DNA from 3 places in the Synechococcus sp. H60.2 genome. Region 2 is predicted to be linked to each of the others. Evidence: predicted binding sites of a transcription regulator. Region 2 holds the regulator's gene; each other region holds the start of a gene.
What was found. Region 2 encodes NtcA, which controls nitrogen genes in cyanobacteria. Its sites were predicted from a motif close to GTANCNNNNGNTAC; they were not measured.

Region 1 (11,017 bases), on a different contig from region 2:
TCCCAGACGAGCCAAAGAGGCACCCTGGGCATCCCTGATCCTCGGAGTTTCCTGGATAACAGGGATCCCCTACGTTGCCCCTAGAGGGCGAAACCTAGTCGGTGTCTTCGTTGCTCACAAAATCTGGGTTGTCCGGGGATCCACCGGGTTCGGGCGATTCCAGCGCGTGTTTGAGGGCATGCCAGGCCAGGTTGGCGCACTTGATGCGCACCGGAAATTGGGCAACTCCCTTCATGGCGTTCAAGGCCCGCTGCTCCCGCGGAAACTCAGCGCCGCCGCGCATCATGGCTTGGAAGTGATCCACCAACTGCAACGCTTCGGGGATGGTGCGTCCCCGCACGGCGTCAGCCATGAGATCGGCAGAGGCCAGGGCAATAGCGCAGCCTTCGCCTTCGAATTTGATATCGACAATTCGCTCTTGATCCGGATCCAGTTGCAAGGTGAGGTCGATGGTGTCGCCACAGGAAGGGTTGTGGCCGCGTTGGTGGCGATGAACCGGATCCACTTTGCCGAAGTTGCGGGGCTTTTTGTACCGCTCCAGAATGACTTGCTGATAGAGTCCGCGCAGGTTATCGAGAGGCATTGTTGTTCCCGCTGGGTCGCTGCTTGGGCCGGAGAGCGTCAAGAGCTTTTGAGGGTTGAAGGGCGATAGGGTCGAGATCGAGAAGCTGAGGAAGCTAGCCCATTCCGGCCAGTCTGTAACTTAATCTTAACCCCGTTCTCTGTAGAGATTTCGTAGAAGAATACCTGCTAGCGCACGGGCTTGCGTTGGCGCATATGGAGCCAATCGAACAGGTTTTTCAGCAGCGTGGCCAGGTAGCCGCGCCAGGCCCACCTGCCTTTCTCGGCGACGGCAATGCGGTTTCCCACCGTAACACAGACAAACACAGTGGCCTGAGGTCGGTAGGGAAGCAGGGGTTGGCCGCGGATGAGCCGCAGCAGGTTTTGTGCTGCAATCGGCCCCTGGCACACCGCGTACACGCCGATCTTGGGCAAGAGACGGGATCCCCAGACAAAGTCGGCGCAGTCCCCTAAGGCCAAGATGCGCTCTGCCCCCTGCATCCGCAGGCACTCATCCACCAGCAGGGATCCCGTCGGCCCCAGCGGCAGGCCGCAGCTTCTCAGCCAGGCGGGCGCCTGCAACCCACCCGCCCATAGGCGGGTCTGGGCCACCAGCTCGCTGCCATCCTCTAGCCAAACTTGCTGTGGCCCGAAGGCTTTTACCCGGTGCTCCGCCCAGATCTCTACCCCCAAGCGGCGGATCTCCCTTTCCACCTCCTGGCGGAAGCGTTCTGAGAAGCCCTCGACCAGATGGGCCTGGCCATGGAGCAGGAGCAGGCGGGCCCGCGCCAAAGGGATCCCCGTTGCTGCGCTCATCTCGCGGCAGAGGTCGTACAGCTCTCCCATCAGCTCTGGGCCGGTGCAACCTCCCCCCACCACCCCAAAGGTCAGCAGGCCCGGCGTCGGATCTCCCTGGGCCGCCCGCTGCCAGCACTGCCGGATCCAGGTTTGGGCGGCCACCAGTTGCTCCGCCGGTCGAATGGCGAAAGCATGTTGCATCCCGTCGATGGCCCGCAGCTCCCGCCCCACATTCACCAACAGGTAATCGTAGGCAAGGGTTTGGATCCCGCCTGCGCCTTCCAGGGTCAGGGTTTGCGCCTGCGGCTGCATGTGGGTTACTCGTCCCGGCAGAAACTGGGCACCATTGGCTTGAACGTGCTCCAGCAGCGGGATCCGCACCAGATCCAGGGAAAACCGACCGCTCAGCAGCCGCGTGGACATGCCCGAGTTGACGATGTAGGGGTGGGGATTGATGGCGATCACCCGCGCTTGCCCTTTGAGGGCACGCAGGGCATCGATGGCTCCATAGCCACATCCGGCCAAGACCAGGTGGGCAGGGATCCCTTCATGGCTGGAGCGGCAACCTCTCGCAGGCGGGCGTGCACCTTGTCGGGCGGCAACCGGGATCCCTCAGCGTCGATCAGCTCCCATCTTTACACGGGCAGTAGGTCGGTATGTACCTCTTCCGTCTGCTTAGAGAGAAGCCGCTGCAGGCTCCCTTTGGCTTCGGGGAAGTTGGGAGAAATTTCCAAAGCCGAGCGCAAGTGCTCGACGGCCTGCTCCAACTTGCCTTGGCGGGCCAAGACGGATCCCAGGCGGTAGTGGGCCATGCCGTAGCTGCCGTTGCTGCGCATCGCCCGTTGATAGCTGGCCACCGCTGAGCTCAGATCCCCCTTGATACGGGCCACTTCTCCCAGGCCAAAGTGGGCTTCGGGCAAATCTGGGTCTTCTCTTAACGCTTGTTCAAACTGCTGCACAGCCTCTTGCACCTGCTGGGGCCAGACAAACTTGCGCCCAGAGGCGTCGCGGTGTTTTTGACCCAAATAGGACAAGCCGATGGCAGCAACCGCCTCAGGCAAGCTGGGCACTAGCCCCAGGGCTCGCTGGTAGCTTTTGATGGCTTCGCTGTGCTGCTCCTGGGCCGCTAAGACCAAGCCCAGCCCGTAGTAGGCGCGGCCCTGCTGGAGCTTGGAGGAGCTGCCGGAGAGGAGCACCTGGCTGAACTCTTGGCCAGCCTGGGCCAGACGCCCCGCATGAACCATGGCCAAGCCCAGATCCACCCGCACAGCGGCGGCTAATTCGGGATCCAGATCGAGATTGAGGGCGGTTTGAAAAGCTGCTATTGCCGCCTTTAACTGGCCCTTGTGCATCAGCGCTTGTCCCATCAGGTAGTGGGCTGAGCCCAGGCGATCGTCCAACTCCAAAGCAGCCCAGCAGGAATCGATCGCCTCGTCCCATTGCCCCAGCTTGAGGCGAATTTGAGCAATACAGAGGTGGGCCTGGCTGAAGTGGGGATCCAACCCAAGGGCCTTTTGTTGCTGGGCCAAGGCTTCTGCCCAGTTGCCTTTCTCGACCCAGGCTTGGCCAAGCAGGCTATGGATCTCGACTCGAGCAGATCCCTGGGTGAGGGACAGGGCCTCCTGAAACCGCTCCACTGCCTCAGGAACTTGATTGGCCTGTAAAAAGGACAAACCTTCTGCCAAAGGATCAGAGGATCCCTCTCGCTTAAAGGTGTTGACAGCACTCCGGCCTTTCCACCCCAGCCAGCCCCCCCCTGCAGCCAGGAGCAACAGAGGGATCCCTACTCCCAGCGATCTGGCCCGGGCAGGGATGTCGGGCTGCCGGAAAGAATGCACCACCAACCCGGCCCCCAGCAGGAGAGACAAAGCCAGGGCTCCCCCCAGGAAGGGTCGTAGGGTAGGTTGGTGCAACTGCTGGCCAAGCGCCTGAACGTTGACCGGAAGGCTGATGGGAGAACTGGGGCAAGCAGGGGCAGTTGTGGACGGAGAGGTCGGGATCCCAGCTTGGGCCTGTGCAGAGGCATGAGGAGACTGGTTTGGGTCAGGCCCTGAGCCTCGCTCTTTCTGGGTTTTGGGAAGCGGCGCCTCTAGGGTTTTAACTTTGCGATCAGGCCTGGCATCGGGATCCACAACAGGTTTTTGGGCATCCAGCACCTTGATCTCGGAAATCTTGGTGCCGGGCAATACAATCTCCGTGGCGTCGGCACCGCTTTTCCCAGAAGACAAATAGAAGACTTTTTTCCACTGCGGCTGTGTTTCTCCCTGCAGCCGACCGTACACCACCAGTTGGCTGACTCCCTGCACCGGCGCGCCTTCCAATTGGCCGGCAACCCGCTGCAACACCATAGAGCGGCTGAACAGTCCCTGCTGTGGCAGATCCACCATCAGGTAAAGGACATCTTGTTTCAGCGCCGAACGGCTTGGCAGGGGAGCAAGGGCCTTCTGCAAAGTCTTGATCAGGGTTGCCGCGCTGCGAGCAGCAGATGAGTCATCCATAAGGTTAGAGCTCTCACCAGTCAAAGAGGGAAATGAAGAGTCTTGCAACAACTCCAATCCAAAAGAAATCCACTTCTCTTGAGGAAGAGGAGCCCCTTGCAGCCAGCAGTCAAAGCCTCTGAACTCATCGTGCTGCCTTATTATCTTCAGCCTGCTGTCATCCGTCAATATACTGAAAGAAGCTGTTACAAATGGGCCCGCCGGCCAATTTTGGGGCGGAAGAGGTGGGCGTGGTCAGGGCTGTAGAGCCGCGAGCGGGCCGAGCCGGCTCCTGCCAAGCCCCGTAGGGCGGGACTGATGAGGTAAAGCACGGTGCGTTCCAGGCCGGCTTGCCGCGTGAGGGCTGCCATCTCCGCCAGGGATCCCAGCCAGATCCGCTCGTCCGGCCAGCCCAGACGGTAGCAAATGGCCACCGGGGTATCGGCGGGATAGTGGGTCATTAGATCCGCCTGGGCTTGTTCCACATGGCGGGCGCTCAGGTAGAGACACAGAGAGGCGCGGTGAGCCGCCAGACTGGCCAGGGCTTCCGCTGCCGGCACACGCGTCCGGCCACTGGCGCGGGTGAGGATGATCGTCTGCACCAGCTCCGGCACCGTTAGCTCCACTTGCAAACGGGCGGCTGCCAGTTGAAAGGCGCTCACCCCCGGCACGATCTCAAAGGGGATCCCAGCCTCCGCCAGCCGAATCAGCAACTCGTGCAGAGCACCGTAAAGAGACGGATCCCCATCCTGCAGCCGCACCACCCGCAGCCCTGCCTTGACCCGCTCCACCATCTGAGGCAGCAGCGTTTCCAAGGTGAAAGCGCGTGTATCGATGGCCTCCACCCCAGGGCGACAATGGGTCAGCAGCCCCTCCGGCACCAAAGAACCTGTGTAGAATACTACATCTGCTTCTGATAGCGCTCTCTGGCCCCGCAGGGTAATCAGCTCAGGATCCCCGGGGCCGGCGCCGACAATGTGGACAGGCCAGTAGGACGAAGTCTGCTCGCTCATCCGCTCTCCTCTCGCCCCAGCAGCCAGCATCCTAACAGCAGCCAATCTCCCAAAGGTGGGAAGGGATCCCTCCCTCGCTCCAGTCCGTATTATCTCTGTAGTATAATAGCATACAGACAGCTCAGTCGAGAGGTTGCCTGTTGTTGCGCAGCACAGAGGAGGGAAAGGGTGTGAGGGGCATTGCGCAACGGCTAGATGCCCGAGGGATCCCACGGGTGGATCATGGGGTTGTGCTGAGGTTGGCGATGCCCTTGGTGCTCAGCGCTGGCATCCAGGCGCTGATGGGCATAACCGACACTTGGTTCATTGGTCAAATCTCCAGCCAAGCCTTGGCCGGGATGAACGCCGCCTGGCTGCCCACCCAGGTGGCCTTGACCCCCTTCCTGAGTCTGGGGCGAGCAGTGCAAACCTTGGTGGCGCAAACCTACGCCAGCGGAGATCCAAAGGGGGCCTCTCGCTATGCTTGGTCGGGAGTGGGGCTGGGGTTGGGCCTATTTCCCCTGTGCGGTCTCTTGTCGCTGTTGGGAGGCTTGCTGTATGGAGGGCTGCCCCTGCCGCCGGGGGTGGCGGAGCAAGCAGCGGCCTATTGGCAAATTCGCGTTTGGGGAGGCTCTGCCCTCTTGGGCACCTTTGCCTTGTCGGGTTTTTTTAACGGCATTGGCCGCACCTGGATCACTCTCTGGGTGAGTGGCTGGAGCGTGTTGCTCAACAGCATCCTCAATACCCTATTCATTTTCGGCTTGAACTGGGGGATCGCTGGAGCTGCCTGGGGCACAATCCTGTCGGAATATGGGGAGCTGACCCTCTACCTGCTGGTGTTTCTCTCAGCTTGGATCCACCGCGACTACGCTACGCGGCAAACCTGGCGCACGGGCTGGAAACCGTTGCGGCCATTGCTGAGATTGGGCCTGCCGATTGGGATCTACGCTTTGGCGGATATGAGCTCCTTCACGGTGTTTCAGTTGATGCTAGGCCAGTTGGGGGCTGTGGAGGGGGCAACGGCCCACCTGTGTCTGATGTTGTCTCGCTTTGCCTATTTGCCAGCCATCGGCCTGGAACAATCGGCCACGGTGCTAGTGGGCCAGGCTGTTGGCGCCGGTCAGCCAGCTTGGGCAATGCGCTTGGGAAATGCCGTGATGGGCTGGACGCTCGGCTACATGGCTGTGATCGGCGGCGGGCTGGCGCTTTTTGGGCAAGCCCTGCTCGGCCTATTCGTTACAGGGAAAGACGCCAACGCCGCAGCAATTCTGCATCTGGGGGGGAGGCTGCTGCGGATCATCGGAGTCTCGTTTCTCTTCGATGGCATCAACTTCTCTGCAGTGGGATGCCTGCGCGGCGCGGGAGATGTGCGGGCACCCATGGCGATCATGCTCGGGATGAGCTGGCTCTTTTTCTTGCCTTTGGCGCAAATACTGATCTTTCCCCAAAGCTGGATCCCTTTTCTGCCGGGGTTGGGATGGGGGGCTGTGGGGGGCTGGTTGGCCATGCTGATCTATGTCGCCGGCTTGGCCAGCCTGTTGCTCAGCCGCTGGCGCAGTCGGGTGTGGCAGAAGGCGGCTCTGCGGCAGGGCCACCGCCATAGTGAGTTGGGCTAGCGCGCCGGATCGAGGCGCTGCTGTAGAATTTGCTTGGCCAGCACCAGATCCCAGGGGGTGGTTAACTTCAGATTAGACTCCTCCCCTTCCACGATGTAAACCGGCCAACCCAGCTTCTCGAATAGGGCTGCGTCATCGGTTACCTGCCACCCCTGGGCCAGTGCCTCCCGATGGGCTTGCCACAACAGCGACAGGCGAAAGCCCTGGGGCGTTTGGGCTGCCCACAGCCGGCTACGCTCCGGTGTCGATTCGATTTGGATCCCCTTGGGGCCGCTTGCGGTTACTTTAATCGTGTCTTTGACAGGGATCGCGGCAATCAAGCCGTCCACTTGCTCCAAGGCAGCGCTGCAGCGATCGAACAACTCAGAGGTGGCCAGGCAGCGGGCCCCATCGTGGATCAGCACCCGTTCCACCGTTCCCAGCCCATAGAGATACTCCACCCCCCTGTAAACCGACTCCTGCCGCGTCACCCCTCCTTGCAGAAGCTGCACCGGCGTGGACAGGTCGATGGACGCTAGGATCTGCTCCATGGCCGGCCAGTCGCCGGGTTGGGAGAGAATGCCAATCCACTCGATGGAATGCGCCCGATCTGCCGCCCGCAACGTCCAAGCCAGGACAGGCTGACCCAAAAGTGGCAACAACAGCTTGTTGACCGCCGCCCCCATTCGCTTGCCGCTGCCAGCCGCCGGGATCAACAGGTGCATGGGATCCAAAAGTGCATCCAACCGCATCCCAGTTTACAGCCAGGGAGGGCCAGGCTTGGCCCTCCTCATCGTTGACAGTGGCGATTGGTGCCGCTGGATCCCCTTCAGAGCCGGGGTGCCGCCTCAAGGTTGGTCCAACTCGGCAGAAGCAATCACAAAATCCGGGTAGGCCACGTTACCATGCTCGCCCACATCCAAGCCGGCCAGCTCCTCTTCAGCACTGGTGCGCAGGCCAACCGTTGCCTTGAGGATCAAAAACAGGATCAAGCAGGTGATGAAAGGCCAGAAGAAATAGGCTAGAGCGCCCACAACTTGTACCCCAAATTGGGCCCAGGTCACCCCTGAATCGGCGTGGGCAAACCAAGGGATCCCTGCTGCCAACACCCCCCAAACACCGCAGGTGCCGTGTACCGAAACGGCGCCCACCGGGTCGTCAATCTTCAGCACCGTATCCAGAATCACCGCCGAGATGACCGCCAGGATCCCGGCCACCGAACCGATGATCAAAGCTCCCAGAGGGTGGACAGTGTTGCAGGGAGCGGTGATCCCTACCAAGCCGGCCAGCACCCCGTTGGCGGCAAAGGTCATATCCGGCTTGCCAAAATGCGCCCAGCAGGTGATCATCGCCCCAATAGCCCCTGCCGAAGCGGCTAGCAGCGTGTTCATGGCAATCCAGCCGATATCGGGGCTGGCGGCTGTGGTCGAGCCGGCGTTGAACCCAATCCAACCCAAGGTGAGGATAAACACCCCCAACATCCCCAGAGGCAGGTTGTGGCCGGGAATCGCCCGTGGCTCTCCGTTGGGGCCGTACTTGCCGATGCGAGGGCCAAGCACCATGGCCCCGGCTAAGGCGGAAGCGCCCCCCACCAAATGCACTACGCCCGAACCGGCAAAGTCGATGAAGCCCAGATCTTCCAGCCAGCCGCTGGTGCCACCGTTGTAGTCGCCAAACAGCCCATTCCAAGCCCAGCCCCCCGAGATGGGGTAGATCAGCCCAGAGATGACGACAGAGTAGATGAGGTAGGCCACGAACTTGGTGCGCTCCGCCATGGCCCCGGAAACAATGGTGGCAGCGGTGGCAGCAAACACCATCTGGAAGACGAAGAATGTAAAAGGCCAGTCCCCTGCTTCGTGGGCTTGCTGCCAACTGAAAGCAAACCAGCTCCGGCCAAAGAAGCCAGTATTTTCTCCAAACATCAGGCCAAACCCGATGAACCAAAAGGCGCAACAGCCCATGCAAAAGTCCATCAGGTTTTTCATCATAATGTTGGCGGCATTCTTGGCGCGGGTAAAGCCCGTCTCCACCATGGCGAACCCCGCCTGCATGAAGAACACCAAGGCTGCCCCCACCAGCGTCCAGACAATGTCAGCATGTTTCTGTACGACTTCCGCGTCCTGAGCGAAGGCGCTCTCCTGACCCAATAGGAAAACCAGCGAAATCGTCAGAGCAGCAGTTAGGCCCCCCTGAGCTGGTTGCCAGAGCCACTGCAGTGCTTGGCCTTTGAGTCTTTGGATCATCCTTGTAGACATGCTTTTCGACTCACCTAAAGTGACGGTACTTTTACAACGCATTAACTGGGGCAAAGATCCCTCATTTGCCCACTGCAAGCCAGCCTGGGACTCGGATCGATCTACCCAGGCTCCAAGACCTTCCCTGCTTTACAGGGCGTCTTGGTTGAGTTCGCCGGTACGGATGCGAATGGTTTTCTCGACAGGGCTGATGAAAATCTTGCCGTCCCCGATTTCGCCGGTGCGAGCCGCCGCGATCAGCTTCTCCACCACCGTGTCCACCAGGTCGTCTTCGACCACGATCTCCACCTTCAGCTTTTGCAGGAACTCTACCGTGTACTCGGATCCCCGATAGCGCTCGGTTTGTCCTTTTTGCCGACCAAAACCCCGCACTTCGCTCACTGTCATGCCGACAATTCCGGCATTGACCAGGGCAATTTTCACCTCATCCAGCTTGAAGGGCCGAATTATAGCCTCGATCTTTTTCATTGGCCTCCCATATCCCCAACAATCCCGCTAATTTCTAACACTACTAAAACCTGCAAATTGTAAATCTAGATACATTTTCGTTCTTCTACTGAGAATGCTTACCACTCTAGATTTGCTCTCGTCAAGACCAGAAGGCCAGGCCTGGGCTACTTTAACTTTTTAAGAAGTTCGCGCTGGCATCTCACGAGCTTAGTCTTTCACCGGCCGTTGAGGATCGAGGAGAATCCAGACTGGCTGTGACGAGGGCCACTGCCAGCCACCACAGCATCTGCACCTGGGGACGGTACCAGATGGTGTCCACCAGGCCGTGGGCCATCATGCCGGTGCAGGCTGCTAAACCTGCCGCCACCCACAGGCCCTGGGGATCCCGGGAGCTGAGCAAAGTGTTCCAGCCTCTCCAGCCGTGATCCCAGAGCACCAGGAGGAACCAAGCAAAAGCCAGGAATCCGACTAAGCCCGTCTCCAAGGTAATCTGGAGCGGCACCGAGTAGGCTGCAAGGGCGCTGAAGTTGCCCCGCTGGTAGAGGGGATAGACGCGGTTGAAGGCGACATTGCCAGGGCCGATCCCCAAGATGGGAAAGTCGCGGATCATCTCCAGCACCGCCGCCCAGACGTTGAGGCGAAAGTTGTTGCTGGTATCTAGCCGTCCCCAAAGGAGGCTCTGAGCCCGTAGCCGCAAGGGGCGTACCGTCAAGATGGCAAGCAGCAGCGCGGCTGCGCCCCCTCCCAAGAGAGCCGGCACCGTCCAGCGCTGCCAACGGGCCGGCAGGCGGGGGGCGTACCATTGGGCCAGCAGCAGGGCCATCATCCCCAGCGCTGCCAGCCCCCCAATCCAGGCACCGCGGCTGTAGGTCAGCCCCAGACAGATAAGGTTGACGGCGGTTGTAAACCCCACCAGAAGCTTGATCCCCCAACCCGGCCAGAGGCAAATGGCAGCCAGCCCCAAGGGGAGGAGGGGAACCAGGTAGCCCCCATACAGGTTAGGGTTGCGCAGAAAGCTGTACACCCGTGTCAGGCCCGCCAAGCCCGATTCTGGATCTACCCAGGTGGCCAGTTCGGCCGCCCCGTAAAAGTACTGCCGCAGGCCGTAGATCCCCATCCCCAGGCTGACCAAGAGCAGGGATCCAACAATCCCATCTCGGAATTGGGGTTGGCGCAGCAGACGATGCAAAAGCAGATAGCCGGCTAAGTAGAGCGTCAGCTTCAGCCAGCCATCCCGCGCTGCGTAGGGAACCGGCGAGAGGAGCGTTGCCAGGGTGGCAATTCCCCAGAAAAGGCCCAGGGGCAGATGGACAGGTAGCCCAGTCGGGGTTTCCACCAGCCAGCTCAAGACCACAAGCGCCGCCATGGCCAGTAGGATTAGGCCGAGGATGCCGGTGGAGCTTTGGGAGGAAAAGACCCAGTAGAGCAACACCAGACCCAAGCCAATCCCGTCCAAGCCTTGGACGAGCAAGCTGCCTTGGCCCCAGTTTTTCAGGGATCCCGACAGGCGACCCAAAAGACTGCCCTGCCACCAGGAATCGATAGGAAAACCCCGCAGCAGCAGAGCTTGCCACAGTTGCCTTGCTTGTTCCATCGCCGCTTTCCAGCCCCCTGGGCACCTCTCCCTCTGCCTCTGCTCATCTTCCGAGTTTATCTCCCCAGCGGCCAGGGGTAAGGACATCAGGGCAGGCGGGATCCCTCCCTCTGGAAGTGGAGGACTCTAGCTGCTTCGGGAGCACGTTAGGTTGAGAGTTGGCTCCTAGCCTTGCCACGACCAACCTCAAAATTTCTAGAGGTGCACCGCCGCATGAGACAATGCACTTAGAATCATGCCAAAGCTTAGCCTTTCCCCAGTACACTTTATTGAGCTGTTCCGCAAACTGTTGCCT
Region 2 (4,971 bases):
GCTATCCCTCCCCACCCGGGTGGGGAATCCCGCGCCTTACGTTGAGATTCGGAGAACTTTCCTGGGGGACTTTTCGGCAAACCTGTGGGCAAAGGGATGGTAATATCGCTACGCACTTCTCTTACCGTGACCGCCCATGAGCGTTCCTTCCTCTGCTGCTCGAACCTATCGGATTACTGCCCTGGCCGGAGATGGCATCGGCCCTGAAATCATGCAGGTGGGGCGGGCGGTTTTGGATGCAGTGGCCGCTCAGATGGGGTTTTCCCTCCAGTGGCAGGAGGGCCTAATTGGTGGAGCAGCCTACGAAGCCACTGGGGATCCCTTGCCCCCAGAGACCTTGAAAATGGCCCAGGAGAGCGATGCTGTTTACTTGGCGGCGGTTGGCGACTTTAAGTACGACACCCTGCCGCGGGAGAAGCGTCCTGAGCGGGCTTTGTTGGGCTTGCGGGCTGGCTTGGGATTATTTGCCAACTTGCGCCCGGTGAAGATCTTTCCGCAACTGGTGGAGGCCTCTTCCCTCAAGGCAGAAGTGATCGCCGGGATCGACCTGGTGGTGGTGCGCGAGCTCACCGGAGGCATCTACTTCGGCCAACCCAAAGGGATCTTCACAGATGCCACGGGATCCCGGCGGGGTGTAAACACCATGGCCTACAGCGAGGCCGAGGTGGATCGCATTGCCCGCGTGGCCTTCGAACTGGCTCGCAAGCGACGGCGCAAGCTCTGCTCAGTGGATAAGGCCAATGTCCTGGAAGTGTCGCAACTGTGGCGGGAGCGGGTTACCGCCATTGCGGCTGAGTACCCCGACGTGGAGCTTTCCCACCTGTACGTCGATAACGCTGCCATGCAGTTGGTGCGCTGGCCGAAGCAGTTTGACGTCATTCTCACGGAGAACCTCTTCGGGGATATTCTTTCCGATGAGGCAGCGATGCTGACTGGATCCATCGGCATGTTGCCCTCTGCCTCTTTGGGATCCTCTGGCCCTGGGGTATACGAGCCAGTACACGGGTCAGCCCCCGATATTGCCGGACAAGACAAGGCCAACCCTCTTGCCCAGGTGCTCTCTGGGGCAATGCTGCTACGCTACTCTTTGGATCAGCCCCAAGCTGCCGACCGCATCGAGCAGGCTGTCGAGGCAGTTTTGGCCCAGGGCTACCGTACCGCCGACATCTACTCGGAGGGGATGACCCTCGTAGGCTGCCGCGAGATGGGAGAAAAGATCTTGGCTACTCTGGCCCAGCAGCAAGCCTCCCCCCAAGGATCGCCCTCAGCCGCCGGCGGTTGAGTGGGGGTTCCCTTGCTGGCGCGGCTACCCCTCTCCCAGAGGGAGGGATTGTCCCGACGAACGGTGGCACTGCTATTACTCTTTATTGGAAATTCTTGGAAACGTCCGCGGGCCAGCTTCTTCCCTTAGGCAAAGCGATGGCCAAGCTGCATCGGGTCGTGGACGGTGATCTTTTTCTTGTGGATGGAAATGTAGTTCTTCTTGCGCAGCTCCCCCAACAGACGCGTGATGGTGACACGGGTTGAGCCAATCGCTTCCGCAATGGCCTGGTGAGAGAGCTTGAGATCGATGGTGACTCCATTGGGGCCGGGCACCCCGAAGTCGCGGCAGAGGATCAGTAGAAAGCTGACCAGGCGGGATCCCATGTCGCGGTGAGCCAGTGTTTCAATCATCATCTCTGTCTGCAGGATGCGAGAAGCCAAGCTCTTGAGCAGCAGCATGGCCAGCTCAGCGTTCTCCCGCAGCGATTTTTCCACCTGTTCGATGGGCAGAGAGAGTAGCTCGACGCGGGTAAAGGCCACCGCGTGATAGAAGCGGTCGGAGCGCTGCCCCGTGATGAAGGAGAGCACCCCAAAAATGCTGTTTTCCCGCAGGAGAGCAACGGTAATTTCTTCCCCCATTTCGTAGACCCGCGAGAGCTTGACAGCTCCTTTCACCAAAAAGTAAACCCGCTCCGCCGGATCTCCAGGGAAGAAGATGGTCTTACCGCGTTCAAACGTTTCGATAACCGGAGGATGGTGAGGCCCTCCTAACTGTTTGAAGGCTGCAATCAGAGATTTTTCCGCGATGGCCACCACCATATTCGTCAACCTTTTAAAGCCAGTTTATACCTAAGATCAACCTATAAATCAGATCGGAGGATTTGGGGCGCACCGTATTCCCGTTGACTGGAAAATTACCCCAGGGGCAAGATTATCCTAAGCTAAAAGGTTCTGCCCGGATACCTTTGTAGCAGGAGCTACATTTTTAAAGTCTCGTCTCTTGTCCAGCAGCGAATCCAGGACCAGGGGCGGGGGCCGTAATCGATTGGAGGGGTTTTATGGGGATCCCGGAGGCGGCTGTGGCCACACCTTCTCAACCGAGCCGTCAGCACTTCACAGTACGGATGCCGGAGCCGGCCAATCATCTGCTGGAGGTGGAACTACAGATCCAAGAGGTGGATCCAGAAGCGCCTCTGCAACTGCGGCTGCCGGTGTGGACGCCGGGATCCTACCTGGTGCGGGAATATGCCCGCCATGTGCAAGAGTTTCAGGCGGCAACGGAGCAAGGGATCCCTTTGGCCTGGCGGAAGGTAGATAAGAACACTTGGGAGATCGAGCCGCCCCGCTGTTCGGCTGTGAAGGTTCGCTATCGGGTCTATGCCTATGAGCTGACGGTGCGCACCAACCATTTGGATCTCACCCACGCCTACTTCAACGGGGCGGCGCTCTTTTTCTATGTGCCCGGTCGCGAGCGGGAACCCTACACCTTGACGGTGATCCCTCCCAAGCCAGATTGGCGCATCGCCACCAGTTTGCGACCTTTGATTTCTTCTTCTGAGGATCCTGCTTCCGGCCAGTCTTTTGTGGCGGCAGACTACGACGAGCTGGTGGATAGTCCGGTGGAGGTGGGCCTGCACCAGTTGCGGTCGTTTGCAGTGGAAGGGATCCCGCATTACTTCGTGGTCTGGGGAGCAGGCACCCTGGATTTGGAGCAAGCGGTGGCCGATGCCGAGAAAATTGTCCGGGCCACTGCGGCGTTTTTTGGCGGGCTGCCCTACGACCGCTACTGGTTTATTGTGCATTTGTCGCCAGGGGGATTTGGCGGCCTAGAGCACAAGTACAGCACCACCCTTAATTATTCTGGGCTGGAGCTGCATCAGCCCCAGTCCTATCGCCGCTTTTTGGCTCTGCTGGCCCACGAGCTTTTCCATGCTTGGAACGTCAAGCGGCTGCGCCCTCTGGCTTTGGAGAAAATTAACTACAACCAAGAAAATTACGTGGACTGCCTCTGGTTTTGCGAGGGGGCGACCAGCTACTACGAAAACGTGATCTTGCTGCGGGCAGGGATCCTCAGCGCCAAAGATTTTTTGCAGATCCTGGCCGAGCAAATTGGCCGGCTGCAGCGCACTCCGGGTCGGGCCGTGCAATCGCTGCAGGAATCCAGTTTCGACGCTTGGATCAAACTCTACCGTCCCCACGAAAATAGCCTCAACAGCCAGGTTTCTTATTACCTCAAGGGCGCTTTGGTCTGCTGGCTGCTGGATCTGCACATTCGCCACCTTTCGGGGGGCCAGGAATCCCTGGACACGGCCATGCAGGATTTGTGGCAGCGCTTTGGCCGGTTTGAGAAAGGCTACACCCACCAAGACCTGCGGGAGGCCTTTGAGCGGGTAGCCGGCGCCAATCTTGGCCACTTTTTCGCTGCCTACGTGGAAGGTACAGAAGAGCTGGACTACAACGCTTACCTCCACCCTTTTGGCCTCACCCTCAAAGCCCACTTCAGCCGCCCCAACCCTTCCCCCTACCTGGGTCTCCACTTCAATGGGGAAGGCAACCGCATCAGCGCCGTCGAGATGGGATCCCCGGCCCAAAAAGCAGGCATCTGGGCTGGCGACGAGCTCGTAGCCCTAGACGGCTTTCGGGTGAGCGCCACCACCTTGCCGGAGCGCCTGGCAGCCTACCAGCCCCACCAGGTGATCTGCCTAAGCGTCTTCCAAGGCGATCAGTTGAAACACTTCTGGATCCCCTTGGATCCACCCCGCCCGGATGTTTACACCCTCGAAGCGTTGCCGCAACTCACTCCCACCCAGAAAGCGCTCCAGCAGGGCTGGCTGGGATCCCTGCTCGGCTCTTCGGGACAAGATACGCCTCTTCTTGAAAATTCGCTCACCTCGCCTGAGAATCTTGAAACAAGCGAGTAACCTAGTTAACTTAAACGAGAAGTAACAACAGGGGTCAGGAGCGAATCTAATGGACTTCGTTTTGGTTTTATTAATTGGGGTGGCTGTTGGTTTCTCATTGGGTGTTTACGTTGCTCGCCATTACAAGGTCAGTCCTAGACCGGAAATCTGGAAACAAGAGATCATTAGAGAGATATCTTCACACTTAAGGCAACACAGCCAAGAACTCAACAACGCCAACAAAACCTTAACCAAACTGGTCGAAGGATTGGCAGACGAGATTTCTCGGAAGTTACAGGCTACTCAAGCCGATCTCAAAGGGCTTAGATCTCGTCTTGTAGATAGTCACCAAGATTTGCTGCAAAGTTGGAGTAGGGATCTTCTGCAGGCTATATCTGTAAAGTTTTCCGAACATAATGAGCAGCTAAACGATCAGCGAGCCATCCTGGAAAACCTAGTGAAAGAAACTAAAGATATTTATCAGCGACTACAGATTGCTATCCAAAGTTCTCCCAGATTAGAGATATCCCAAACTACAGATCAGAGCTCTCAGAATGAGCAGGTTGCCAGTCATGAAACACCAGAGCCTAGGCTAACAGACGATGTACCGAGAGATAAAGAGGAGATCGCTGCCGCCGGTATATTAGAGGTCGACGTATCAAAGATAGAATCATTCTTAAGCTCAAAAAACGTAAAAATCAAAAGCATAGATGTGAAAGAAAAAGAGGAAAAATTAGATCAAATAGCTGCCTTTATGGGCAATCGATATTCTTTGATTAAAAGATTCTATAGAATGATTAAATCAAAT
Region 3 (5,490 bases), on a different contig from region 2:
GAGGGTGGCTCTCGAAGTTGATATCTTGCATGCAAAAGGCCTTGGCAATGTCATGAAACAGGGGAACTTCCGGATGTAGCCGAAAATGAGGTAGCCGTAGATCTTCGCAATAGGCCCAGAAAACAGACTGGCGATGAGTGCTGCTACTCTTGCCGCTACTGCGGATGTACTTATAGTCAAAGGCACCGATCTCAGTTCCATCGATTAGCCGCTTGGACATTGAGTTGTAGAAACGTCGATCGTAGCCTCGTTCAAATAGTTCAAAGCCTGCCTGAAGCAAGCGGGAGCGGATCCCTTCGGGTAGCTCCGCTGAAAACGACATGCCCAGGCTCCTGGCCACCTGCTCCAAAGCTTCCCGACGCTTCTCCTCTAGATAGGCGGCAAGCGCCAGAAGGCCGATAACAAAAACCAAGAACAGACCAAAAATAAGCCATTCCATTGCAAACCCTCCCTCCAACCTCTAGACTTCGGCCCCAGAATACCAAAAAAAGGGATCCCTCCAGCAAAGGAAGGGATCCCGTTCAAAAGCCGTGGCCAAGAACTAATGCTTCAAATGAGAACCTCGATCAGGCGTCGAAATAGAGCGCGAACTCGTAGGGGTGAGGCCGCAGGTTGATGGGGTTGATCTCGTTGTCGATCTTGTACTCGATATAGGTCTGGATGAGATCCTCGGTAAAGACACCTCCCTCCAGTAGGAAGTCGTGATCCTTCTGCAGGTTTTCCAAAGCATCCAGCAGGGATCCGGGCGTGGAGGGGATCTTGGCCAGCTCGTCCGGCTCCAGATCGTAGATATCTTTGTCGAGGGGCTCGCCGGGGTGGATCTTGTTCTTGATCCCGTCCAGGCCGGCCATCAACATGGCCGAGAAGGCGATATAGGGGTTGCAGGTGGCATCGGGGCAGCGGAACTCCAGCCGCTTGGCCTTGGGATTTTTGCCTGTAACTGGAATGCGAATGGCTGCGGAGCGGTTGCCCTGCGAGTAGGCCAAGTTGACCGGCGCCTCAAACCCAGGCACCAGGCGCTTGTAGGAGTTGGTGGTGGGGTTGGTAAAGGCTAGGATGGCTGGGGCGTGCTTGAGCAGGCCGCCGATGTAGTAGAGAGCCGTTTCGCTCAGATCGGCATAGTTGCCTTCTTGGTAAAACAAGGGCTGGCCGTCTCTCCAGAGGGACTGGTGCGTGTGCATGCCGCTGCCGTTGTCATTGAAGAGGGGCTTGGGCATGAACGTCACCGTCTTGCCGTGCTTGCGGGCCACGTTCCGGATCACGTACTTGTAAATCATCATGTAGTCGGCAGCCGTGATTAGATCGGCAAAGCGGTAGCCCAGCTCCCCTTGCCCGCCGGTGGCCACCTCGTGGTGGTGCTTCTCGATGGGCACCCCCAACTTGGCCATTGTCAGAAGCATCTCGGTGCGGAGGTCTTGATGGGCATCGGTGGGCGGCACAGGGAAATAGCCCTCTTTGTAGCGGGGCTTGTAGCCCAGGTTGCCGCCTTTTTCCTCCCGGCCTGAGTTCCAGCGGCCCTCGATGGAATCGACAAAGTAGTAGCCGGCGTTTTGGGTCTGGTCAAACCGTACATCTTCAAAAATAAAGAACTCTGCTTCGGGCCCGAAGTAAGCCGTATCGGCAATCCCTGTCGATTGCAGATAGGCCACAGCCCGTGCTGCCAGGCTCCGCGGACAACGGCTGTAGGGCTGGCCGGTGCGCGGCTCAATAATGTTACAGATAAGGCTGAGGGTGGGCACTTGCAAGAACGGGTCGATCCAGGCCGTCTTGGGATCCGGCACCATGTACATGTCCGACTCATTGATGGATTTCCAGCCCCGAATGCTTGAACCATCAAAGGGTAGCCCTTCGCTGAAAACTTGTTCCGTAAGCATCGAAGGGTGGAAGGAAACGTGCTGCCAAGTGCCGAAGATATCCACAAACTTGAGATCCACCATCTGGACATTGTTGTCCTGGATCATCTGAAGCACTTCTTGGGGCGTGGATGCCATTACTCTCTCCTGATTGGGTTGCAATTGAGACTGGGGTAATCCTAAGGTAGACGGGATCCCGGCAGCGGATCCCCGCGCTTCGACTTGAGTGGGCCAAAAGCGCTCACCCATCCTAGAAAGGCCGATATCAGCATTTTGTAGCTTCTGATACGAAATTGCCCTGGCTTTGGCCTTCTGCTCAACGGCTTGGCCATTGCGCCCCTCAGCCAAGCGTTTCTGCCCTGTTGTCCTCTGGACAAAGACAAGTCGGAGGAGCCAAACCCTGTCCCCCTAGCTAGAGGAAAGCGAAAATGGGACTAGCGAGCTCCAGCCTCGCGCAGAGTATCGGCTCGTGTTAGACTAAAACGTAGTCGTTATGAGTTTGGTTTAGTTTTCAACAACAGCAAGGAGCGACATCGAATGACAGAGCAAAGTCGGGTTGAGAATGTGGTGATTATTGGTTCTGGCCCTGCCGGGTTCACGGCGGCCATTTACGCTGGGCGGGCCAACCTGAAGCCAGTTGTGTTTGAGGGGTTTCAGGTGGGCGGGATCCCGGGTGGGCAACTGATGACCACCACCGAGGTGGAAAACTTTCCGGGCTTTCCCGAGGGCATCAGCGGCCCCCAACTGATGAAAAACATGCGCGCTCAAGCGCAGCGGTGGGGGGCAGAGCTCTACCCCGAGGATGTCACCTTTGTGGATCTCAGCCAGCGGCCTTTTGTCGTCCGCTCTGATGAGCGAGAAGTGCGCACCCACAGCCTAATCATCGCCACCGGGGCCACGGCCAAGCGCCTACACCTGCCCGGAGAGGAGATCTACTGGAACCGCGGCATGTCCGCCTGCGCCGTCTGCGATGGGGCCATGCCCATATTCAGGGGAGTGGAGCTGGTGGTCATTGGCGGTGGCGATACCGCCTGTGAGGAAGCTACCTATTTGACCAAGTTTGGATCCCATGTCCACATGCTGGTGCGCAGTGGCAAGATGCGGGCCAGCAAGGCCATGCAAGACCGGGTGCTCAACCACCCCAAGATTACGGTGCACTGGCACACCGAGGCGGTGGAAGTCCTGGGCGACGGCCAGCGCCTGACCGGGGTGAAGGTGCGCAACAACCAGACAGGGGAGATCCGGGAGATGGCGGTGGGTGGCTTGTTCTACGCCATCGGCCATAAACCCAACACCGACCTGTTCAAAGGACAACTGGAACTGGATGAAGTGGGCTATATTGTCACCCGCCCCGGATCGGTAGCCACCAGCGTGGAGGGGGTGTTTGCCGCCGGGGATGTGCAGGATCACGAGTTTCGCCAGGCCATCACCGCTGCCGGCACCGGCTGTATGGCGGCCATGTTGGCAGAGCGCTGGCTCTCAGAACACGGCTTAGCCCAAGAGTATCACGTCGTCCCTCAGAGCCATCCTGAGCCCAGCCCTGCCACGGCTCCTCCCGAGGCGGAGTCGCCGGGGGAAGCTGCGGTGGCGGAAGCCAGCTTTGCGGAGAACGGCCACGAGGATCTGGATTTCAGTAAGACCTGCCATGAAGGGAGCTATGCCCTGCGGCGGCTCTACCACGAAAGCAATCGCCTGCTGATGGTCAAGTACACCGCTCCCACCTGTGCCCCTTGTCATGCCCTCAGGCCAATCCTGAACAAGGTCATCGAAGAGTTTGCCGACAAGCTGCACGTGGTGGAGATCGACATCGAGAAGGATCCGGAGATTGCTGAAGCCGGCGGGGTCACCTGCACGCCGACGGTGCAGTTTTTTAAAAACAAGGAGCTGGTGGCGCAGGTGGTGGGCGTTAAGCCCAAGTCCCACTATCGGGAGGTGATCCAGGCCAATTTGTCTGAAGCAAGATCAGCTTGAGGTAGTCCCCCTCACCCCCAGCCCCTCTCCCTTGGGGACGCCCAAGCGCTACGCGCCGCTCACGCGACCACCCCCAGCCCCTCTCCCTTGGGGAGAGGGGAGCTAGGTGTTGTGGTAGGCGGCCTGCAGGGCGGCCAAAGAGACCGACAACAGGGGATCCCCTTCTGCAGTTGTCAAGAGCAAAGGATCGGCAGGGGATCCCACTTGTCCCAGCAGTTGCCACTGGCCGGGGAGCTGGGACTCTAAGTAGGCTTCCCAAGGAGAGCGCTGGGCTGGATTGACAGAAACGAGGATGCGGCTGGATCCCTCGCCAAACAGGGCCTGATCCCAGCGCAGGGATCCGGGAGCCAGAGAGACACTGGCACCGCGGCCCCCGCTGAGGCAGGCTTCCGCCAGAGCCACGGCCAGTCCTCCCTCGCTACAGTCGTGGGCGGAGCGCACCCATCCCTGCCGGATGCCGTGGCGGCAGGCGGCTTGCACGCGCTTTTCCAGCTCCAGATCCACGGGGGCAGGCCGACCCGTGACCGTGTTGTAGATTGCCGCCAAATACTCGCTGCCGCCCAGACTGGTAACAGCCTGGGATCCCAAGAGGTAGATGAGATCCCTTTCTTGCTGCCACCCCTGGCCACAGACCAACTTCAAGTCCGGAAGGAGACCGACCATGCCGATAACGGGGGTAGGGTAGATGGCCTGGGATCCCTTCTCGTTGTAGAGGGAAACGTTCCCCCCTGTTACCGGTGTCCCTAGGGCACGGCAGGCCTCCCCAATCCCCCGACAGGCCAGGGCCAACTGCCAGTACACCACCGGGTTTTCCGGGTTGCCGAAGTTGAGGTTGTCGGTTACGGCCAAGGGCTCCGCCCCCACGCAGGAGAGGTTGCGGGCGGCTTCGGCCACCGCGGCTTTGGCCCCCTCGTAGGGATCCAAATACACCCAGCGGCCATTGCCATCTAGGGTGGCAGCAATGGCCTTGCGGGCAGCCTGCAGGGGTGGCACCTCGCCGACGCCAAACTTTTGCGAGCGGATGCGGATAACCGCTGCATCTCCCTGCCCCGGCCAAAGGACAGTGTTGTTTTGCACCTGGTGGTCATATTGGCGATAGATCCAGGCTTTGCTGGCCAGGGTGGGGCGGGCCAAAAGCCGCAGCAGCACCTCTTGCCACGTCAGGGTTGCCTGATCGAGGTGGATCCCTTCGCGAGTGCAGGGGGGTAGGGTGGCGGGATCCCACTGCCACGCTGCCTGGACGTACTCCGGTGGCTCTGGCAGCAGCGGGCGGACGTAGACGGGGGTCTCTTCGGCCAAGGCCCGCGCCGGCACTTGCACCACGCAGGATCCGCGGTGCCAGATCTCCACCAGCGGCTCGGCAATGACTTCTCCGGCCACGCTGGCCTGCAGGCCCCAGCGGTGGAAGATCTCCATCACCTCCGCCTCGCGACCTTTTTGCACCACCAGCAGCATCCGCTCCTGGGACTCCGAAAGCAGGTACTCCCAGGCGGCCATGCCGCTTTCCCGCGCCGGCACCCGGTCGAGATCAAAGCGGATCCCTACGCCTCCTTTGGCGGCCATCTCCGCCGTGGAGCAGGTGATCCCGGCCGCCCCCATGTCCTGGGCGGCCACCACAGCTCCTGTGGCAAAGGCCTCCAGGCAGGCCTCGATGAGACATTTGCCC

Region 1: the regulator NtcA is predicted to act here: its motif matches at 9,206-9,219, upstream of NW845_RS06235 (P-II family nitrogen regulator).
Region 3: the regulator NtcA is predicted to act here: its motif matches at 2,129-2,142, upstream of glnA (type I glutamate--ammonia ligase).

The regions. Positions count from the first base shown of each region.
Region 1 is NZ_JANSIZ010000028.1:21,105-32,121, forward strand. Features, by position in the region: gene sufU (Fe-S cluster assembly sulfur transfer protein SufU) at 95-583, opposite strand; gene NW845_RS06205 (NAD(P)/FAD-dependent oxidoreductase) at 751-1,884, opposite strand; gene NW845_RS06210 (tetratricopeptide repeat protein) at 1,995-3,857, opposite strand; gene cobM (precorrin-4 C(11)-methyltransferase) at 4,043-4,849, opposite strand; gene NW845_RS06220 (MATE family efflux transporter) at 5,020-6,444, shown strand; gene ispD (2-C-methyl-D-erythritol 4-phosphate cytidylyltransferase) at 6,441-7,148, opposite strand; gene NW845_RS06230 (ammonium transporter) at 7,272-8,678, opposite strand; gene NW845_RS06235 (P-II family nitrogen regulator) at 8,808-9,146, opposite strand; gene NW845_RS06240 (IctB family putative bicarbonate transporter) at 9,328-10,722, opposite strand; partial or broken gene NW845_RS06245 (transposase) at 10,766-11,017, opposite strand, start outside.
Region 2 is NZ_JANSIZ010000110.1:28-4,998, forward strand. Features, by position in the region: gene leuB (3-isopropylmalate dehydrogenase) at 137-1,282, shown strand; gene ntcA (global nitrogen regulator NtcA) at 1,408-2,082, opposite strand; gene NW845_RS12190 (M61 family metallopeptidase) at 2,322-4,184, shown strand; partial or broken gene NW845_RS12195 (hypothetical protein) at 4,234-4,971, shown strand, end outside.
Region 3 is NZ_JANSIZ010000105.1:126-5,615, reverse strand. Features, by position in the region: gene NW845_RS12045 (hypothetical protein) at 1-439, opposite strand, end outside; gene glnA (type I glutamate--ammonia ligase) at 567-1,991, opposite strand; gene trxB (thioredoxin-disulfide reductase) at 2,391-3,824, shown strand; partial or broken gene purL (phosphoribosylformylglycinamidine synthase subunit PurL) at 3,927-5,490, opposite strand, start outside.